DNA from 2 places in the Paenibacillus humicola genome. Region 2 is predicted to be linked to the other one. Evidence: a T-box and tRNA genes for the amino acid it is inferred to sense, from the RefSeq annotation. Region 2 holds a T-box; the other holds one or more tRNA genes.

Region 1 (8,958 bases), 810 kb from region 2:
ATCTCGGCCAAGCTTTGCACGCCGGCCCGGAGCGAGCCGACCGACGCCGCCTCGCCGATATAGCACGACACGACGGCGTACAAATACGCGGAGCATTTGCGGATATATTCCGCACACCGGGATTCGAGTGCCGCACCCTCTTCGGCCGCAGGATTATAGAAGATGACGAACAGCATCCCGTTCGATTCCTGGATGACATGCCCCTCCCGGCCGTCAAGCAAAAGGTCCGAGGCGGCATTTCTGAGCGCATACGTCATAATTTCTTCATCCCGTGCGTTCCATTCCTGCTTCCATTCTTCAACGCTGATGAGCAGCGGCATCACCGGCTTCTCCATATCGAGGTTCATGCCGTACAGCTTGAACATCGGTTCCAGCTGGCGAGCCGTTGCCGGAATCCGCAAATTCAGCACATCCTGCCAAAGCCGCTCCACCAGCAGCGGCAGCTGCCGGTTCCATTGCTCGAAATAAAAGGCATACGTCTTTCGGAACGATTCCTCCCGTTCCCGCTCGCGTACCGATTCCAGAGCCTTTTCCACGCAAAGCTTCAGCTCGTCGTGGTCGATCGGCTTTAGCAGGTAATCGAAGCTGTCGAGCTGGATAGCCTGCTGGGCAAAATTGAAATCGGCGTGTCCGGTCAAAAAAATCGTCTTCGTCGCCGGAGAAGCTTCTTTAACCCATGTCAGCAGCTGAATGCCGTTTTCCCTCGGCATGTCGATATCGGATATAAGCACATGAACCGGATGCTCGCTGAAAATCCGCCGCGCCTCTTCCGCATCGTACGCCGTGTAAATATCGGATATCGGCAGCGCCGACCAGTCAATTCCTTGCACGATGCCGCGAATGGCAATCTCCTCATCATCAACGACCAGCAAGTTGTACACTGCGACCGCTCTCCTCCCGTTCCGCTTCTTTCACAACCGGCAGCGTAATTTTGACGCCGGCGCCCGTCCCCTCGCCGCTTCGATTATAAAAGCTGACGCTTGCCCTGCCCTCGTACCGCAGCTTCAGCCGCTGCATGACATTGAGGATGCCGACGCCGCCCGCGTCGGTGTGAAGCTGAGCTTCGCCTTCCTTCAGCTGCTCCAGCAGACCGTCCGGAAAACCGGTTCCGTTATCCTCGACGGCAAGGACAATGAAGGTTTCGCCTTCATCCTCCACCAGCTCGCCCCTAACGGTAATAGCGAACAGCTTCCGATGGTCCTTAAACCCGTGGATGATCGCGTTCTCCACGAACGGTTGAACCGTCAGCGCAGGCAGCGTCACGTGTTTCAGATCGTCCGGCATGTCGTACGTGCAGTCCAGCTTATTCGGAAAACGGAATTTCTGAATTTGAATATAATTGCCGATATGTTTCAGCTCTTCGTCCAGCGTAATCAGATCGCGGTTGACCCGCATAATGAAGCGGAAATAATCCGCGAGATGAAGCGCCATTTTTTTCACCGAATCCGTATCCTTCAGCGCGGCGAAATTATAAATGATGTTCAGGCTGTTCATATAGAAATGCGGATTGATTTGCGCCTGCAGCTGCTTCAGCTCGATTTTTTGCACGCGCAGCTGTTCTTCGTACATCCCGATCCGCAAATCTTTGATTTGCTCCACCATGTTGTTGAACGTATTGGCCAGAAAAACGAATTCATGCGTCTCGTTCGTCTGCAGCCGGACGTCCAGCATCCCGAGCGAAATCTTTTTCATCCCGGCGATCAGCTGCTGCAGCGGCTTGAACAGCATGTGGCGGATAAAAAACAAATACAAGGCGAATATAAAAATAAGCCCGAAGGTCATGAAATACGTTGCTTTCTGAAAATAAGGCAAAGCCTGCAGCATGTAGCTTTCGGACACGAGAATAATCATCGTAAAATCCGCCTGCTGGCTCGGACGGCTCATCATCAAATAGCGGCGGCCGGTATGCTCGTCCTTCACGAACTGGTATGGATCGCCCGCAAGCTTCGTTATCTGTTCGTCGAACACGGCAGGATTGCCGGACGCAGGATTACCAAGCCGGATACCATTCGTGGAATAAATCGCGCTTTCGCCGATGTCGCCGTCCTTCCACTGAAGGGACAGCTGGGCCTGCAGCTCGGAAATTCGAATGATCGCACCCACATACAGCTCGCTGTTCGAAACCGCCGTAAGCCGCACCAGAAAGTCGCCGCCGGGAACCCTTTTGTCGTGCCACAGCAGCCATTTTCCATCGACCGAGGTGCGGGCTAATTTCACGATAGCTCCCAAATTATCGGACAGCACGTTTTTCATCGCATCATAGCCAGGGCCGGCCGTACTGAAAAAAATGTCTCCCGCATTGTAAACGAACACCGTATCGACCGGATTGTAGAACACAATGTCGCGCTGAAGCTTATTTTGAATCCGGATCTTGGTCAGGATATAGTTGTCGCTTCCGTACGGGAAGGACGGCAGCAGTCCTACGTCGTTATCAAGCACCGCCATTTTATTTAAATAATTGCTGATTTCGCTGAGCGTCCGGTCCGTCTTTTCCCCAAAAATATCGAGTGTGTTCCGGTACGTTTCGGACACCTTGTCCCGCACGACGTTTTTGGCATACAGTGTGTTCATCACCAGAAACAGCACAACAGGCAGCATCACCAAAAAAAAGCTGATAATCAGCTGCGTTTTGATTGATCGCTTCAGCGCAAATCTCCTCCAGTGAGTAGGATAAGTACCACTCTAACAGCTGAAAGCGCCTTCCGCAATAACGAAAACAATTTTTTCCTGGATGATGTCAACAAACGAAAGCTTACACTATAATGAAGTCGCGTGAATACAACAAAAAAACCCAAGAGTGTCGAACTCTTGAGCTTTCATATGCTAGGCGTAAAAAAGATGGTGCCGGTGAGAGGACTCGAACCTCCACGGTTTCCCTCACGATTTTGAGTCGCGCGCGTCTGCCAATTCCGCCACACCGGCAATCATGGCGTGCCCTAAGAGATTCGAACTCCTGACCTTTTGATTCGTAGTCAAACGCTCTATCCAGCTGAGCTAAGGGCACAAAATAAAAAAAGATGGAGGCGCCACCCAGATTCGAACTGGGGGTAAAGCTTTTGCAGAGCTCTGCCTTACCACTTGGCTATGGCGCCGAAAGAATGGAGCGGAAGACGGGAATCGAACCCGCGACCCTCGCCTTGGCAAGGCGATGCTCTACCGCTGAGCCACTTCCGCATAAATGGCTGGGGATCTAGGATTCGAACCTAGGCATGACGGAGTCAAAGTCCGTTGCCTTACCGCTTGGCTAATCCCCAATGGAAAAGATGGGGCGATCGAGGGGAATTGAACCCCCGAATGTCGGAATCACAATCCGATGCGTTAACCACTTCGCCACGACCGCCATATATTCAACTGGCAGGGGCAGCAGGAATTGAACCCACACTAACGGTTTTGGAGACCGCTGTTCTACCTTTAAACTATGCCCCTAAGGTAACTGGTGGAGGATGATGGATTCGAACCACCGAACTCGTCAGAGAACAGATTTACAGTCTGCTGCGTTTGGCCACTTCGCTAATCCTCCATAGTGGTGCCGGCGAGAGGACTTGAACCCCCAACCTACTGATTACAAGTCAGTTGCTCTACCAGTTGAGCTACACCGGCTCTTATGCAGTTAAATGGTGGCTCGGGACGGAATCGAACCGCCGACACGAGGATTTTCAGTCCTCTGCTCTACCAACTGAGCTACCGAGCCGTTTTAGGTTATAATGGCGGAGCCGACGGGATTCGAACCCGCGGTCTCCTGCGTGACAGGCAGGCATGTTAGGCCTCTACACCACGGCTCCACATTATAAGGTCTCGGATTGCTCCGAAGTAAATTTGGTTGCGGGGGCAGGATTTGAACCTGCGGCCTTCGGGTTATGAGCCCGACGAGCTACCGGGCTGCTCCACCCCGCGTCGTTAATAATGCTGCTGTGTTGCCGACTGGCAAAACGTTGACGGGTTCACCGCCGAACTTCATCTACCCAGTCCGCATGAGCGACAATCGATATTGTAACACACGACTTGTCCTCAATGCAAGTTATTTTTGGTGACCCGTAGGGGATTCGAACCCCTGTTACCTCCGTGAAAGGGAGGTGTCTTAACCCCTTGACCAACGGGCCATATAAAACTGGCGGAGAGCGAGGGATTCGAACCCTCGATACGCGGTTAACGTATACACGATTTCCAATCGTGCTCCTTCGACCACTCGGACAGCTCTCCATATGGCTCCCCGAACAGGACTCGAACCTGTGACAACTCGATTAACAGTCGAGTGCTCTACCAACTGAGCTATCAGGGAACAGTATATTCAGGTGTGTTACACCCTGAAAACTGGATACGAACATCCGATCAATTCTTTAGCTGGTCTTCCGAAGCAGCGTTCACGTGTCCGTGAACACCGATAGGATAAGCCCTCGACCGATTAGTATTCGTCAGCTGCACACGTTGCCGCGCTTCCACCTCGAACCTATCAACCTGGTCGTCTTCCAGGGGTCTTACATACTGGGAAATCTCATCTTGAGGGGGGCTTCACGCTTAGATGCTTTCAGCGCTTATCCCGTCCGTACTTGGCTACCCAGCGGTGCTCCTGGCGGAACAACTGGTACACCAGCGGTACGTCCATCCCGGTCCTCTCGTACTAAGGACAGCTCCTCTCAAATTTCCTGCGCCCGCGACAGATAGGGACCGAACTGTCTCACGACGTTCTGAACCCAGCTCGCGTACCGCTTTAATGGGCGAACAGCCCAACCCTTGGGACCTACTTCAGCCCCAGGATGCGATGAGCCGACATCGAGGTGCCAAACCTCCCCGTCGATGTGGACTCTTGGGGGAGATAAGCCTGTTATCCCCAGGGTAGCTTTTATCCGTTGAGCGATGGCCCTTCCATGCGGTACCACCGGATCACTAAGCCCGACTTTCGTCCCTGCTCGACTTGTCGGTCTCGCAGTCAAGCTCCCTTCTGCCTTTACACGCTTCGAATGATTTCCAACCATTCTGAGGGAACCTTTGGGCGCCTCCGTTACGCTTTAGGAGGCGACCGCCCCAGTCAAACTGCCCGCCTGACACGGTCCCTCTACCCGTTTCAGGGTAGCAGGTTAGAACTCCGATACGATCAGGGTGGTATCCCAACGGCGCCTCCACCGAAGCTGGCGCTCCGGCTTCTTAGGCTCCCACCTATCCTGTACAGATCGTACCAAAGTCCAATATCAAGCTGCAGTAAAGCTCCATGGGGTCTTTCCGTCTTGTCGCGGGTAACCTGCATCTTCACAGGTATTAAAATTTCACCGGATCTCTCGTTGAGACAGCGCCCAAGTCGTTACGCCATTCGTGCGGGTCAGAATTTACCTGACAAGGAATTTCGCTACCTTAGGACCGTTATAGTTACGGCCGCCGTTTACTGGGGCTTCGGTTCACAGCTTCGCCTTGCGGCTTACCGCTCCCCTTAACCTTCCAGCACCGGGCAGGCGTCAGCCCGTATACTTCGCCTTACGGCTTCGCACAGACCTGTGTTTTTGCTAAACAGTCGCTTGGGCCTTTTCACTGCGGCCCCCTCGGGCTATTCACCCTACCGAGGCACCCCTTCTCCCGAAGTTACGGGGTCATGTTGCCGAGTTCCTTAACGAGAGTTCTTCCGCGCGCCTTAGCATACTCTGCTCGCCTACCTGTGTCGGTTTGCGGTACGGGCACCTTCACCTGGCTAGAGGCTTTTCTCGGCAGCCGGAGCCCATGACCTTCGGTACTGTAATTTTCCCTCCCCATCACAGCCCAGCCTTACGGTTGACGGATTTGCCGATCAACCAGCCTCACTGCTTGGACGGGGCATTCCATCGCCCCGCGTCACTGCCCTTCTGCGTCACCCCAATCGCTCATAACGGTTTACGGTGGTACAGGAATCTCAACCTGTTGTCCTTCGACTACGCCTTTCGGCCTCGCCTTAGGTCCCGACTTACCCTGAGCGGACGAGCCTTCCTCAGGAACCCTTAGGCTTTCGGCGGACAAGATTCTCACTTGTCTTTTCGTTACTCATACCGGCATTCTCACTTGAATACAGTCCAGCACTCCTTACGGTATACCTTCAACCCGTATTCAACGCTCCCCTACCCCAGGACAATCTTGCGATTGCCTAGCCATAGCTTCGGTGGTGTGTTTAGCCCCGTTACATTTTCGGCGCAGAGTCACTCGACCAGTGAGCTATTACGCACTCTTTCAATGGTGGCTGCTTCTAAGCCAACATCCTGGTTGTCTGGGCAACTCCACATCCTTTCCCACTTAACACACACTTGGGGACCTTAGCTGATGATCTGGGCTGTTTCCCTCTTGACGATGGATCTTAGCACTCACCGTCTGACTCCCGGCGATAAGTCTATGGCATTCGGAGTTTGACGGGACTTGGTAACCCTTGGCGGGCCCCGCACCCCATCCGTGCTCTACCTCCATGACTCTTACGCCGAGGCTAGCCCTAAAGCTATTTCGGGGAGAACCAGCTATCTCCGGGTTCGATTGGAATTTCTCCCCTACCCCCACCTCATCCCCGAACTTTTCAACGTTCGTGGGTTCGGGCCTCCAGTGCGTGTTACCGCACCTTCACCCTGGACAGGGGTAGATCACCCGGTTTCGGGTCTACGTCCACGTACTAACTCGCCCTATTCAGACTCGCTTTCGCTGCGGCTGCGGCTCTTCACCTTAACCTTGCACGGGAACGTAACTCGCCGGTTCATTCTACAAAAGGCACGCCATCACCCCTAAATTGGGCTCTGACTTCTTGTAAGCGCACGGTTTCAGGTTCTGTTTCACTCCGCTTCCGCGGTGCTTTTCACCTTTCCCTCACGGTACTGCTTCGCTATCGGTCACTAGGGAGTATTTAGCCTTGGCAGATGGTCCTGCCGGATTCCGACGGGGTTTCTCGTGTCCCGCCGTACTCAGGATCCGTCTCGGAGAGCGCTGACTTTGGGTTACAGGGCTTTTACCTTCTTTGGCCGGCCTTTCCAGACCGCTTCGCCTAACCAACGCTTTTGTAACTCCATGTGAGACGTCCTACAACCCCAAGGGGCAAGCCCCTTGGTTTGGGCTAATCCGCGTTCGCTCGCCGCTACTGACGGAATCACTATTGTTTTCTCTTCCTCAGGGTACTGAGATGTTTCAGTTCCCCTGGTATGCCTCCACGCTGCCTATGGATTCAGCAACGGGTGACTGGGCATTGCCCCAGCCGGGTTTCCCCATTCGGACATCCCCGGATCGACGCCTGCTTACGGCTCCCCGAGGCATTTCGTTGTTCGCCACGTCCTTCGTCGGCTCCTAGTGCCTAGGCATCCTCCGTGCGCTCTTAGTAGCTTAACCTAGTCGTTTTCCAAAGAAAACGGGCTTCGTAAGCTTAAACTCAGCTAAAGGATGTTTCATTTGTTCGTATCCAGTTTTCAAGGTGCAATTCGCACATGATATTGTATCATCTGCGGCTTGTGGATGGCAATGCTTTTGGTGGAGCCAAGGAGGATCGAACTCCTGACCTCCTGCTTGCAAGGCAGGCGCTCTCCCAGCTGAGCTATGGCCCCATAATAAAGTTTGGTCAAATGGTGGGCCTTAGTGGACTCGAACCACCGACCTCACCCTTATCAGGGGTGCGCTCTAACCAGCTGAGCTAAAGGCCCCGGCACCATATCGCGGCAAAAAACCGCCTGCTTGGCGACGCCCAACTCTCTCCAACGGTCCAAGTACCAGCATTGCAATTTGCCCATCGTTTCCATCCGGGTCAATTGCAATACCGCTGGAGGGCTTAACGGTCGTGTTCGGGATGGGTACGCGTGGTTCCCCTCCGCCATCGCCACCAAACGGATTGTCTCTTGAGGGTTTGTTCCCTCAAAACTGAACATGAGCGATTCCTGTCGGTGCAAGCCTTTCGGCTCGCTTTCGTTTCCGCTGCGGGAAACGGTATTCCTTAGAAAGGAGGTGATCCAGCCGCACCTTCCGATACGGCTACCTTGTTACGACTTCACCCCAATCATCTACCCCACCTTCGGCGGCTGGCTCCTTGCGGTTACCCCACCGACTTCGGGTGTTGTAAACTCTCGTGGTGTGACGGGCGGTGTGTACAAGACCCGGGAACGTATTCACCGCGGCATGCTGATCCGCGATTACTAGCAATTCCGACTTCATGCAGGCGAGTTGCAGCCTGCAATCCGAACTGAGACCGGCTTTTCTAGGATTCGCTCCGGATCGCTCCTTCGCTTCCCGTTGTACCGGCCATTGTAGTACGTGTGTAGCCCAGGTCATAAGGGGCATGATGATTTGACGTCATCCCCGCCTTCCTCCGGTTTGTCACCGGCAGTCATTTTAGAGGGCCCACCACGACGTGCTGGCAACTAAAATCAAGGGTTGCGCTCGTTGCGGGACTTAACCCAACATCTCACGACACGAGCTGACGACAACCATGCACCACCTGTCTCCTCTGTCCCGAAGGAAAGGCCTATCTCTAGACCGGTCAGAGGGATGTCAAGACCTGGTAAGGTTCTTCGCGTTGCTTCGAATTAAACCACATACTCCACTGCTTGTGCGGGTCCCCGTCAATTCCTTTGAGTTTCACTCTTGCGAGCGTACTCCCCAGGCGGAATGCTTAATGTGTTAACTTCGGCACCAAGGGTATCGAAACCCCTAACACCTAGCATTCATCGTTTACGGCGTGGACTACCAGGGTATCTAATCCTGTTTGCTCCCCACGCTTTCGCGCCTCAGCGTCAGTTACAGCCCAGAAAGTCGCCTTCGCCACTGGTGTTCCTCCACATCTCTACGCATTTCACCGCTACACGTGGAATTCCACTTTCCTCTTCTGCACTCAAGCCTCGCAGTTCCCAGTGCGTATCGGAGTTGAGCTCCGAGCTTAAACACTGGGCTTACGATGCCGCCTGCGCGCGCTTTACGCCCAATAATTCCGGACAACGCTTGCCCCCTACGTATTACCGCGGCTGCTGGCACGTAGTTAGCCGG
Region 2 (8,958 bases):
GCGGTCTCCCGTTTACCTTTGGCGGGAGGTGACAGATTCATGAAAGGCGCGACCAACAGCAAAGCCGCCTACTTTTTTATCGGGCCGACGCTTTTGCTGCTCGCCGTTTTTTCGCTCGTTCCGATCGCAATTGCGCTCGTGATCAGCTTTACCAATATGGACCTGACGGGGCTCGCGGATTATTCGGCGATCCGTTTCGTCGGCTTTCGCAATTATATCGACGTCGTCGCCGACCCGATATTCGTTAAATCGATCCTGAACACGCTGTTTTACGTGGTGATCGGCGTTCCGCTCGTCATCGCGGTCTCGCTCGCCGTCGCGCTGCTGATCAATTTCGGCAAAAACCGGCTGTTCGAGGTGTTCCGCGTCCTGTATTATATGCCTTCCGTGACGAACGTCGTAGCGGTCGCGGTTGTTTGGGGCTACCTGTATAACCCGAGTATCGGCCTGTTCAATTTCCTGCTCGGCAAGCTGCATCTGGCCGGCGTTCCGTGGCTGACGGACCCCGTCATGGCCAAAATTTCGCTGATCATTCTCGCGCTGTGGCGAGGTATCGGACTCAACATGATCATCTTTATCGCGGCGATCCAGGGCATCCCGAAATCGTACTACGAAGCCGCCCAGCTGGACGGCGCGAACCGATGGCAGCAGCTGTTCCGGATTACGCTGCCGATGCTGCGGTTCGCGATTTTCTTCGTGTCGATCACGACGACGATCGGCTGGCTGCAGTTTTTCGAGGAGCCGTTCATCATGACGAACGGCGGTCCGCTGGACAGCACGACCTCGGTCTCGCTGTTCATCTATCGCAACGGCTTCCAGCTGAGCCATTTCGGCTATGCCGCCGCAGGCTCGTTCGTGCTGTTTGCCGCCATCATTGTCGTAACGCTCGTCCAATTCCGGCTGCAGCGCAAAGATACCGACTTTTGATCCTGACCTGAAACGAGGTGATCGTGGTGAGTTCGAATACGCTGCGCACGGCGCAGGCGAAGAGGGGCGGCGGCGAAACGACGCTGACCTGGGTCGTCGCCATCATCCTGACGATCGGGGGCCTGCTCGTCGTGCTGCCGTTCGTGTGGATGATTTTCTCGGCGTTCAAGACCGAAGGCGAGGTCATGCAAATTCCGCCGACCCTGTTCCCGAAGACGTTCACCCTGGACAATATCCGCAACCTGTTCGCCAATATGAATTTCACCGTTTATTTGCGAAACACGCTGATCGTCGTCCTCTGCTCCTTCGCCGGGCTGTTCCTGAATGCGATGGCGGGGTTCGGCTTCGCCAAATACCGGTTTAAGGGCAAAGACAACCTGTTCCTGATGGTGCTGGCGACGATGATGATTCCCAGTCAGGTGACGATGATCCCGGTCTATCTGATCCTGAACTACATGCACCTGACGAACACGATGACCGGCATCGTGCTGCCCGGTCTCGTCGGCGCGTTCGGCATTTTTCTGTTCCGCCAGTTCATGTCCACCATTCCGGACGAGCTGCTGGAAGCCACGCGGCTCGACGGCGCCAGCGAATGGCGGGTGTTCCTGCAGATTATTCTCCCGATCTCGAAGCCGATTTTGGCGGTGCAGGCGATCCTGACCTTCATCGCCGGCTGGAACAGCTTCCTGTGGCCGCTGATCGTCGCCAATGACGAGGGTCTATACACGCTCTCCGTCGGCCTCTCGCTGCTCAAAGGGCAGTACAGCGGCAACTACGCCCTGCAGATGGCCGGCTCCGCATTTATGGTCGTGCCGATCATTATTATTTTCGTGTTCTTCCAGAGGCACATTATCGAGAACTATTCGATTTCCGGCATGAAATAAATTCATCCTGCATTTAAAGCCCCGGGCCGAAAGCGGTCCGGGGCTTTGCGTCATTCCATCGCGGCAGGGGCGGAATGGCCGGCATCGAAATAATTCAGGCTCATCGCCTCCCGCACCTCGCGCATCGTTTCCCGCGCGATCTCTCGCGCGCGCCGCGTCCCGTCCATCAGAATGTCGTCGACATCGGCGAGCCGGCCGGCGTATCGGGACCGGCGCTCCCGCATCGGCTCCAGAAGCCGCTCCAAAATCGCCGTGAGCCGCTCCTTACAGGCCGTGCAGCCGATCGCCGCGCTCTCGCACCCTTCACGGATTTCCGCGGTGCCATCCGGGTGAAAAGCGCGATGATAGGCATAAATCGGGCATCGTTCCGGATGGCCGGGATCGCTTCGGCGGACGCGCGCGGGGTCCGTCGTCGCCTTTCGGATCGTTAGCGCCAGTTCTTCTTTACTGGAATCGAGCGCGATCGCGTTTCCCAGGCTTTTGCTCATCTTTGCGCTGCCGTCCGTGCCGACGAGCCGCGGCATGTCGCTGATCAGCGGCTTCGGCTCGACGAGCACCGGCTTATACAGCTCGTTAAAGCGCCGGACGATTTTCCGGGCCAGCTCGAGATGCGGCAGCTGATCGTCGCCGACCGGGACGATCGACGCTTTGCAGAACGTGATATCCGCCGCCTGGCTGACGGGATAGCCGAGGAACCCGTAATACATCTCGTCCAGGCCGCCCTGTTTCGACTCCGCTTTAACCGTTGGATTATGGCGCAGCACGTTGACGGTGACGAACATCGAATAGAACACCGTCAATTCCGCGATCTCCGGAACCATCGACTGGACGAAAATCGTCGCCCGCTCCGGATCGATCCCTGCGGCTAAATAGTCCAGCGCCACCTCGCTCAAGTGGCGGCGGATCACCTCCGGCCGTTCAAAATGCGTCGTCAGCGCCTGTACGTCCGCCAACAGAATAAACGTCTCGTATTTTTCCTGCAGCGCAACGCGATTTTTCAAACTGCCGGCGTAATGGCCAAGGTGAAGCTTGCCGGTCACCCGGTCTCCGGTCAAAACCCGTTCCGTCATGATTGAACATCCTCCTTGTTATGGCGGCTGGCCTCCGCTTCCGGAAACCGCCTGTTGAAATTCCATTTTCGTTCCGATACGTAATCCGATGCCGCCGCCACCAGCCATCCTCCATGGCCATCACCCCCTTTAACATGCAAAAAAGCCCCGTCCGAATAAGGACGAAGCTTTGCGATCGCGGTGCCACCTTAATTGACCGTTCCCTTGAGCAGCCTGTGCCGGGTTCGGTCATCTCTTGACGGTACGGAGACAGCCAAACGCGCAGATCTCGATACCGCTCCCTTGATAACGGCGGGACTCCCGGCTTTCCCTACTGACCCAACTGGGCGGTTCGGAAAAGCGACTCCAAAGGCCATTCGGCATGACGCCGGACACCGGTTCGCAGCAACCACCGGCTCTCTGCACGTCCTTCGCGCATGCCTACTTACCCTTTATCTGCGTCGTTCGGATATATGAAGCATCTTACATCAAACGATTCGGCGGGTCAATCGGCAAAGGAACATAATTGCCGCTGGTTCGGCCGGGGAAACGGGCTTATAATGAGTCCAAAAGGCATTTCCACGGGGAGTGAAACGATGCGCCCGAAAGCGATTCTGCTCGACATGGACGATACGATTATTTCCTACGATCACGGAATCGATCTGGACCTTTGTTGGAAGCGTGTATGCAGCAGGCATCTGCGCCTGGACGATGCACGTATCGGCGAGCTGATTACCGAAATTAAGCGGCATGCCAAATGGTATTGGAGCGATCCGGAACGGCACCGCACGGGACGGCTGGACCTGGACAAAGCCCGTACCGAGATCGTTGCGAGCGCCCTTCGGCTCGCAAGCATTCACGAGCCCGCCGCGTCCCGGCGGATCGCCGTCGATTACGGAGTCGAACGCGACCATGAAATCCAGCCGTATCCCGGCGCCGTCGAAACGCTGCGGCAATTGCGCGATAAGGGCTTCCGGCTTGCGCTCCTGACCAATGGCGCCAAGCTTCCGCAGCGGAACAAGATCGAACGCTTCGGGCTGGCACCCTTTTTCGACTGCATTCTGATCGAAGAGGAATTCGGTGCCGGCAAGCCTGATGAAAGGATTTATCTGCATGCGTTGGACCGTCTGGGTGCCGCGGCCGATGAGACATGGATGGTCGGGGACAATTACGAATGGGAAATCGCCGCGCCTCAAAAGCTGGGCATCAAGGGGATCTGGATCAATCCCAAAAGGCTCGGCCATCCGTCTCCGGAGCTTCCGTATCGAACGGTTTCGACGTTGAGCGACATTTTGCCTTTATTGGATGAAACCGCTGTGTCCTAAGAGAGATGTCCTGATTAGGAATGTGGATCGTTTGTTGTCGTAAATGAAAAATCTCCGGAAGGCGCGAGCCCCCGGAGATTTTTTTGCGTTTAGGCTTGGCTGCCCGATGCGATTGTACCGTCTGACGAAACCTCTTCAGCCCTTATTCTTCTCCCGTCGCGATCGGATTCTCCTTGTTCGACACCCAGTCGCTCCAGCTTCCCGCATACAGCTTCACGTTGCGGAAGCCGATCGCTTCGAGCGCGAACACGTTCGGGCAGGCGGTGACGCCCGAGCCGCAGTAGACGATGATTTCGTCGTCCGGCGACAGGTGCGCGAAGCGCTCGCGCTGCGCTTCGTCCGGCAGCCAGGTCCCGTCCGCCGCAAGGGCGTCCTTCCAGAAGCGGTTGATCGCGCCGGGAATGTGGCCTGCGGCCGGATCGATCGGCTCCGTCTCCCCGCGGTAGCGCGGCGCTTCCCGGGAGTCGATCAGGACGACGCCCGGCCGGCCGATCCGCTCGCGCACGTCCTCCGCCGTGACGGCCAGCTGCGGCTGCACGTCCGGCGTATACGGCTCGTCCGCCGGGGCGATTTGCGGCGCTTCGGCGGTGACGGGGTACCCGGCGGCCTGCCACCCGGCAAAGCCGCCGTCCAGGATGGAGGCGCCGCCCGGATGGCCCAGCCAGCGGAGCAGCCAGACGAGGCGCGCGGCCATCGCGCCGCCCTGGTCGTCGTAGGCGACGACGTGCGTGCCGCGCGTAATGCCGGCACGCTCGAGCGCGGCGGCCAGCGCAGCCGGCTCCGGCAGCGGATGCCGGCCGCCGCGGCGGTCTTCGCGGATCGGAGCGGACAGATCCCGCTCCAAATCCATATACACCGCGCCGGGAATATGCGCGGTATGGTAGGCGCGCTCCCCGGCGGCGGCATCCTGAAGCAGAAACCGGCAATCCGCGACACGAACCGGGTTGGAGGCGTTTTGCAGACGCTCATGCAGCCATGGCGGCGATACGATTCCATTCATAAGGGCAGCCTTCTCTCTTTGCAGGGATTTGCACCCGCTTCGGCAAGCGGAATGCGTTATTTTGAACAAGCCTGGTTCTATTTTACCATGACGATTCGGGATTTGTTATAATGTTGCTCATGAAGCCGTGCCTGAACGCACGCCCATCAAGGAGGCCTCCGCCCAACATGTCTCTACCAGACGACGACCGGTCCTGCACTTCCTTCTCCGTTGTGCCGCTTTCGACGCAGTTGGCCGAGGAATTATGCGGATGGCGCTACGAGCCGCCGTACGATTTCTATCATTGGAGCTCGTGGGAAGTGATGCAGCAGCTCGGTCTTGAATTCGGCGATCCGGCCATCCGCGAACGACAGTACGCCGCTGTGCTCGACCGGAACGGCACTTTTATCGGCTTTGGGCAATTTTTTCCGCTGCTCGGGGTCACGCGCATCGGCCTCGGCATCCGCCCCGGTCTGTGCGGCCGCGGCATCGGCCCGCATATGGTCTCGGCTTTGGTTCGCGAGGCCTTGCGCCGCGCGCCGAACGACGAAATCGATCTCGAGGTGCACGTCTGGAACGAGCGGGCGATTCGCGCTTACGCCAAAGCCGGGTTCGTCATTACCGACACTTACGTGCGTTCGACGCCGAACGGGCCGGCGGAAGTGCATGCGATGACCTATCTGCCGTAACGGAAGGACATACCGCAAACCACCGGCGATTGAAAAAGGTACTATTGTTTCCCGCCCCTGCATATGAGTAGTATCGACGATGCCGTTTTTCTTCCAAAAACGACTTTCGTCTATGCTTTCGACGCCGTGAGAAAAACTTGTCGGCCTATGCTTTCGCAGCTGTTTTTCTTTCGAAAAACTTGTTAGCTTGTGCTTTAGTAGCTGTTTTTCTTTCGAAAAACCTGTTAGCTTGTGCTTTCGACGCCGTTTTTCTTCGAAAAACCTGTTAGCTTGTGCTTTCGTAGCTGTTTTTCTTTCGAAAAACTTGAGGAGGCGGGATTCATGAAAGTACTGAACGTCATTGCGTTAATCGTGCTGATTCTGGGAGGGATTAACTGGCTGCTGGTGGGCGTCTTCGAGTACGACGCCATCGCGGAGCTGTTCGGCGGCGCCGCCGAGGTCGGCTCGAAAATCGTCTACATCATCTTCGGCATTGCCGCGCTGTATTCGCTGTCGTTCTTCGGCAAAGTGTCCGCGGAGGACTGACGCCCAAGAAAAAGCGGCTGCAGCCGCGAAAGCCGGAGCCTTGCCCCTTTTATATCGATAAACTTTTTCGGTCCGCGCAAAAAGAAACGTTTGGCGCCGCTCTTTGGAGGTGGAGCACGTTTCTTTGTACCGATCGTTCGGGAAGGAAGACGAATTGTTCATTTCCTGCCGGTCAACGAGAGCCCGTTCCGCGCCTCGAGCGCAGCGGGCTCTTCCCATGCGGCCGCCGGTCTTAGGGCTGGCTTGCTCCAACGGCTTCACGAAATGCATCCCCTAAGCTCCCGTTTCCTCCTCCGTCTCCCTCGCCTCCGTCATATCGGCAAACAGCAAACCATATCCCGGCACGGGGATGCAGACGGTTCGTATGCGTCTCGTTGAATCGAGGTCAGTGTAGTCCGACGATACGATCGCCCCGGGGCCGGCTTCGAGACGGACGAAAGCCGGAATGAAATACGGCCGCCAGCTCCAATTAAATCCCCTGTACGACGTCTCGCGGGACCACACATCCCCCGCTTCCCGGCGGTAGTTAGCGGACAGCTGGATGCCGTCCTCGCCGCACAAATAGACGCGAATACAGCTGTCGTCCAGATCCGGCAGCAGCTGCTCGATGAATGCATCCTCAACCGCTCCTCCGGAAGCGGCCTCTCCTTCCCGCCGCGCCCTGTCGACAGCCGTGCGCAGCCTGCAAGCCTTCGCGCGCCAATGCCGCCCGGCTTCCAGCATCCGCAGGCGCCGCAGCTCGAGTCCCCGCCCGATCAGCGATGAGAAGCCGAGCGGCGGATGAAACACCGGCTCGGCCGGCGCGAACAAGAACCCCTGCGCATATCTGGCGCCGATCTCGATCGCCCGCTGAAGCTCGAGCTCCGTCTCGACCCCTTCGACGAGAAGCGACGCGCCGATTTGGTCGGCCAAAGTCGAGAACGACCGAAGCACCCCGTAATAGCCGGTGTGCTTCCCGCTCTCGCGAAGCATATGAATGTCGATTTTCAGCACATGCGGCTGAAGACGGGCAATCCGGTCCAAATTGCTGAATCCGCTGCCCACATCGTCGATCGCGATCAGGCAGCCTGCCCGGCGATACACGTCCACGACCGGCCGCAGCTGCTCCATCGGCTCCGTGAACGCTTCCTCGGTTATTTCGATCACGACCCGCCCGGGATCGACGCCATGCTTGTCCATCAGCCGCAGCGTCGGCAGATCGCCGGTTCTGGCATACGTCTCGAAGATCCACGACGGCTTCAAATTGAGAAACAGCTTGGTGCCGTCCGGCGCCGGCGCCAGTGCCGTCCCTTTGCCTCCGGCGAACGTCTTCAGCGCCTGTTCGCGCAGCCTGCGGTCAACCCGGATATGGTCCGCCATCGAAACCGTCCTGTCTTCGAAAAAAGGACCGAGACTGCGCACGCCCTCGCTTGTCGCCAAGCGGCCCAGCGCCTCGTAGCCCATCACTTGCCGCGAATCGAGCGCTACGATCGGCTGAAAATAAGGCATGGTCCGGCCTGCCGGTATTTTGTGCGGCTGTTTCGCTGCAGCTGCTTGTCCCTTCATCGCCGCGCCCCTAGTGTTAATTTTGTGTTAGATAAACTGACATTCCACGCGATATGCTTTATTGTAAAAGAGGGGTCCGCCCGTTGTAAAGGGGAGCCTTCGGCGAATTGCCCGTTCCTGCGGGAGCGGGCCGCTCCGGCCGGACGCAGCCTTCCGCCCGTGCTGCGGCAGCGCGCAGTCAAGCCGCTTTATTCGCCGCGAAACGCGCCGTACGCTTCGTTATATCGCCGGGCCGCCCGGATATCCAGCTCCGTAATTCCGCCGGCGCTCCAGGTCGTCAGGCGCAGCGTCACCTTTTTATAGTCGATGCCGATGAACGGATGATGGTTCATCTCCTCGGCAATATCGGCGATCCGGCCGACGTAGGCGACCGCGTCCGGGAACGAAGCGAACCGGTAGCTGCCGCGGATCCATTTGACGTCCTCGCGCACCCACCCTTCAAGCCCCGCAATCGCCTCGTCCGCCGCCTCCTGCGTCAGTTTTTCGATTTTGCCGCCCATTTTCAAAACCCGCCTTCCCCATGAAGAAACGGCCGGCGCCGTCTTGTGACGTCGGAACAAGTTTCTTCCCTTAGATCGATAGCAGAGAGTTGAAAAAATCTTGCTGTGACGGCCCTTCGGCAGAGCAGCAAGTCTTTCAATCGCCTTTACCGTTCAGATCAATCGGACGATCCGGCTTTCGGTTTCGTCTACCGCAACCTCGATAAAGTGATGCTTCGGCCGGTATGCGACCGTTCCGCCGCCAACCGGAATGACCGGCTGCTGCCCAAGCCCGTAGAACACGTCGTCGGCCAGCGCCTCCATAACCTCACGCCGCTGCGCCGAATCCAGCGATCCCCATTCCTCCGGAGCCATTTCAAAAAACGTATACCCGTCCCCGATCGCTAGGATCGCTTCGGTCAGATCGTTCAAAATATCTTTATACTCCCTGGCATGCTTCACGCCCATCATCGATTCCGCCTTTCGGAGCGAATTTAAAGGTCTTACTCATATTCTACACGAATTGAGCCAAAAATTAACGTCGCTTCCGCCGCTT

What was found. The T-box of region 2 lies ahead of trpS (tryptophan--tRNA ligase). A T-box ahead of a tRNA ligase gene usually reads a tRNA of that ligase, here a tRNA-Trp.
Region 1: it has a tRNA-Trp gene. The T-box ahead of trpS (tryptophan--tRNA ligase) is inferred to sense a tRNA for this amino acid. The anticodon was not compared.

What each region holds. Positions count from the first base shown of each region.
Region 1 covers NZ_JAQGPL010000001.1:919,452-928,409, reverse strand. Annotated here, with positions in the region: gene PD282_RS04505 (response regulator transcription factor) at 1-881, opposite strand, end outside; gene PD282_RS04500 (sensor histidine kinase) at 859-2,598, opposite strand; tRNA gene PD282_RS04495 (tRNA-Leu) at 2,840-2,922, opposite strand; tRNA gene PD282_RS04490 (tRNA-Arg) at 2,928-3,004, opposite strand; tRNA gene PD282_RS04485 (tRNA-Cys) at 3,019-3,092, opposite strand; tRNA gene PD282_RS04480 (tRNA-Gly) at 3,100-3,174, opposite strand; tRNA gene PD282_RS04475 (tRNA-Gln) at 3,180-3,254, opposite strand; tRNA gene PD282_RS04470 (tRNA-His) at 3,265-3,340, opposite strand; tRNA gene PD282_RS04465 (tRNA-Trp) at 3,353-3,426, opposite strand; tRNA gene PD282_RS04460 (tRNA-Tyr) at 3,435-3,520, opposite strand; tRNA gene PD282_RS04455 (tRNA-Thr) at 3,525-3,600, opposite strand; tRNA gene PD282_RS04450 (tRNA-Phe) at 3,616-3,691, opposite strand; tRNA gene PD282_RS04445 (tRNA-Asp) at 3,706-3,782, opposite strand; tRNA gene PD282_RS04440 (tRNA-Met) at 3,818-3,894, opposite strand; tRNA gene PD282_RS04435 (tRNA-Glu) at 4,026-4,100, opposite strand; tRNA gene PD282_RS04430 (tRNA-Ser) at 4,110-4,200, opposite strand; tRNA gene PD282_RS04425 (tRNA-Asn) at 4,204-4,279, opposite strand; rRNA gene PD282_RS04420 (23S ribosomal RNA) at 4,383-7,317, opposite strand; tRNA gene PD282_RS04415 (tRNA-Ala) at 7,454-7,529, opposite strand; tRNA gene PD282_RS04410 (tRNA-Ile) at 7,549-7,625, opposite strand; rRNA gene rrf (5S ribosomal RNA) at 7,655-7,806, opposite strand; rRNA gene PD282_RS04400 (16S ribosomal RNA) at 7,917-8,958, opposite strand, start outside.
Region 2 covers NZ_JAQGPL010000001.1:110,576-119,533, reverse strand. Annotated here, with positions in the region: gene PD282_RS00605 (carbohydrate ABC transporter permease) at 40-927, shown strand; gene PD282_RS00600 (carbohydrate ABC transporter permease) at 1,011-1,811, shown strand; gene trpS (tryptophan--tRNA ligase) at 1,862-2,881, opposite strand; T-box leader at 3,036-3,328, opposite strand; gene PD282_RS00590 (HAD family hydrolase) at 3,457-4,185, shown strand; gene PD282_RS00585 (sulfurtransferase) at 4,328-5,185, opposite strand; gene PD282_RS00580 (GNAT family N-acetyltransferase) at 5,353-5,853, shown strand; gene PD282_RS00575 (DUF378 domain-containing protein) at 6,175-6,378, shown strand; gene PD282_RS00570 (EAL domain-containing protein) at 6,652-7,923, opposite strand; gene PD282_RS00565 (4a-hydroxytetrahydrobiopterin dehydratase) at 8,112-8,423, opposite strand; gene PD282_RS00560 (KRAB domain-containing protein) at 8,577-8,873, opposite strand.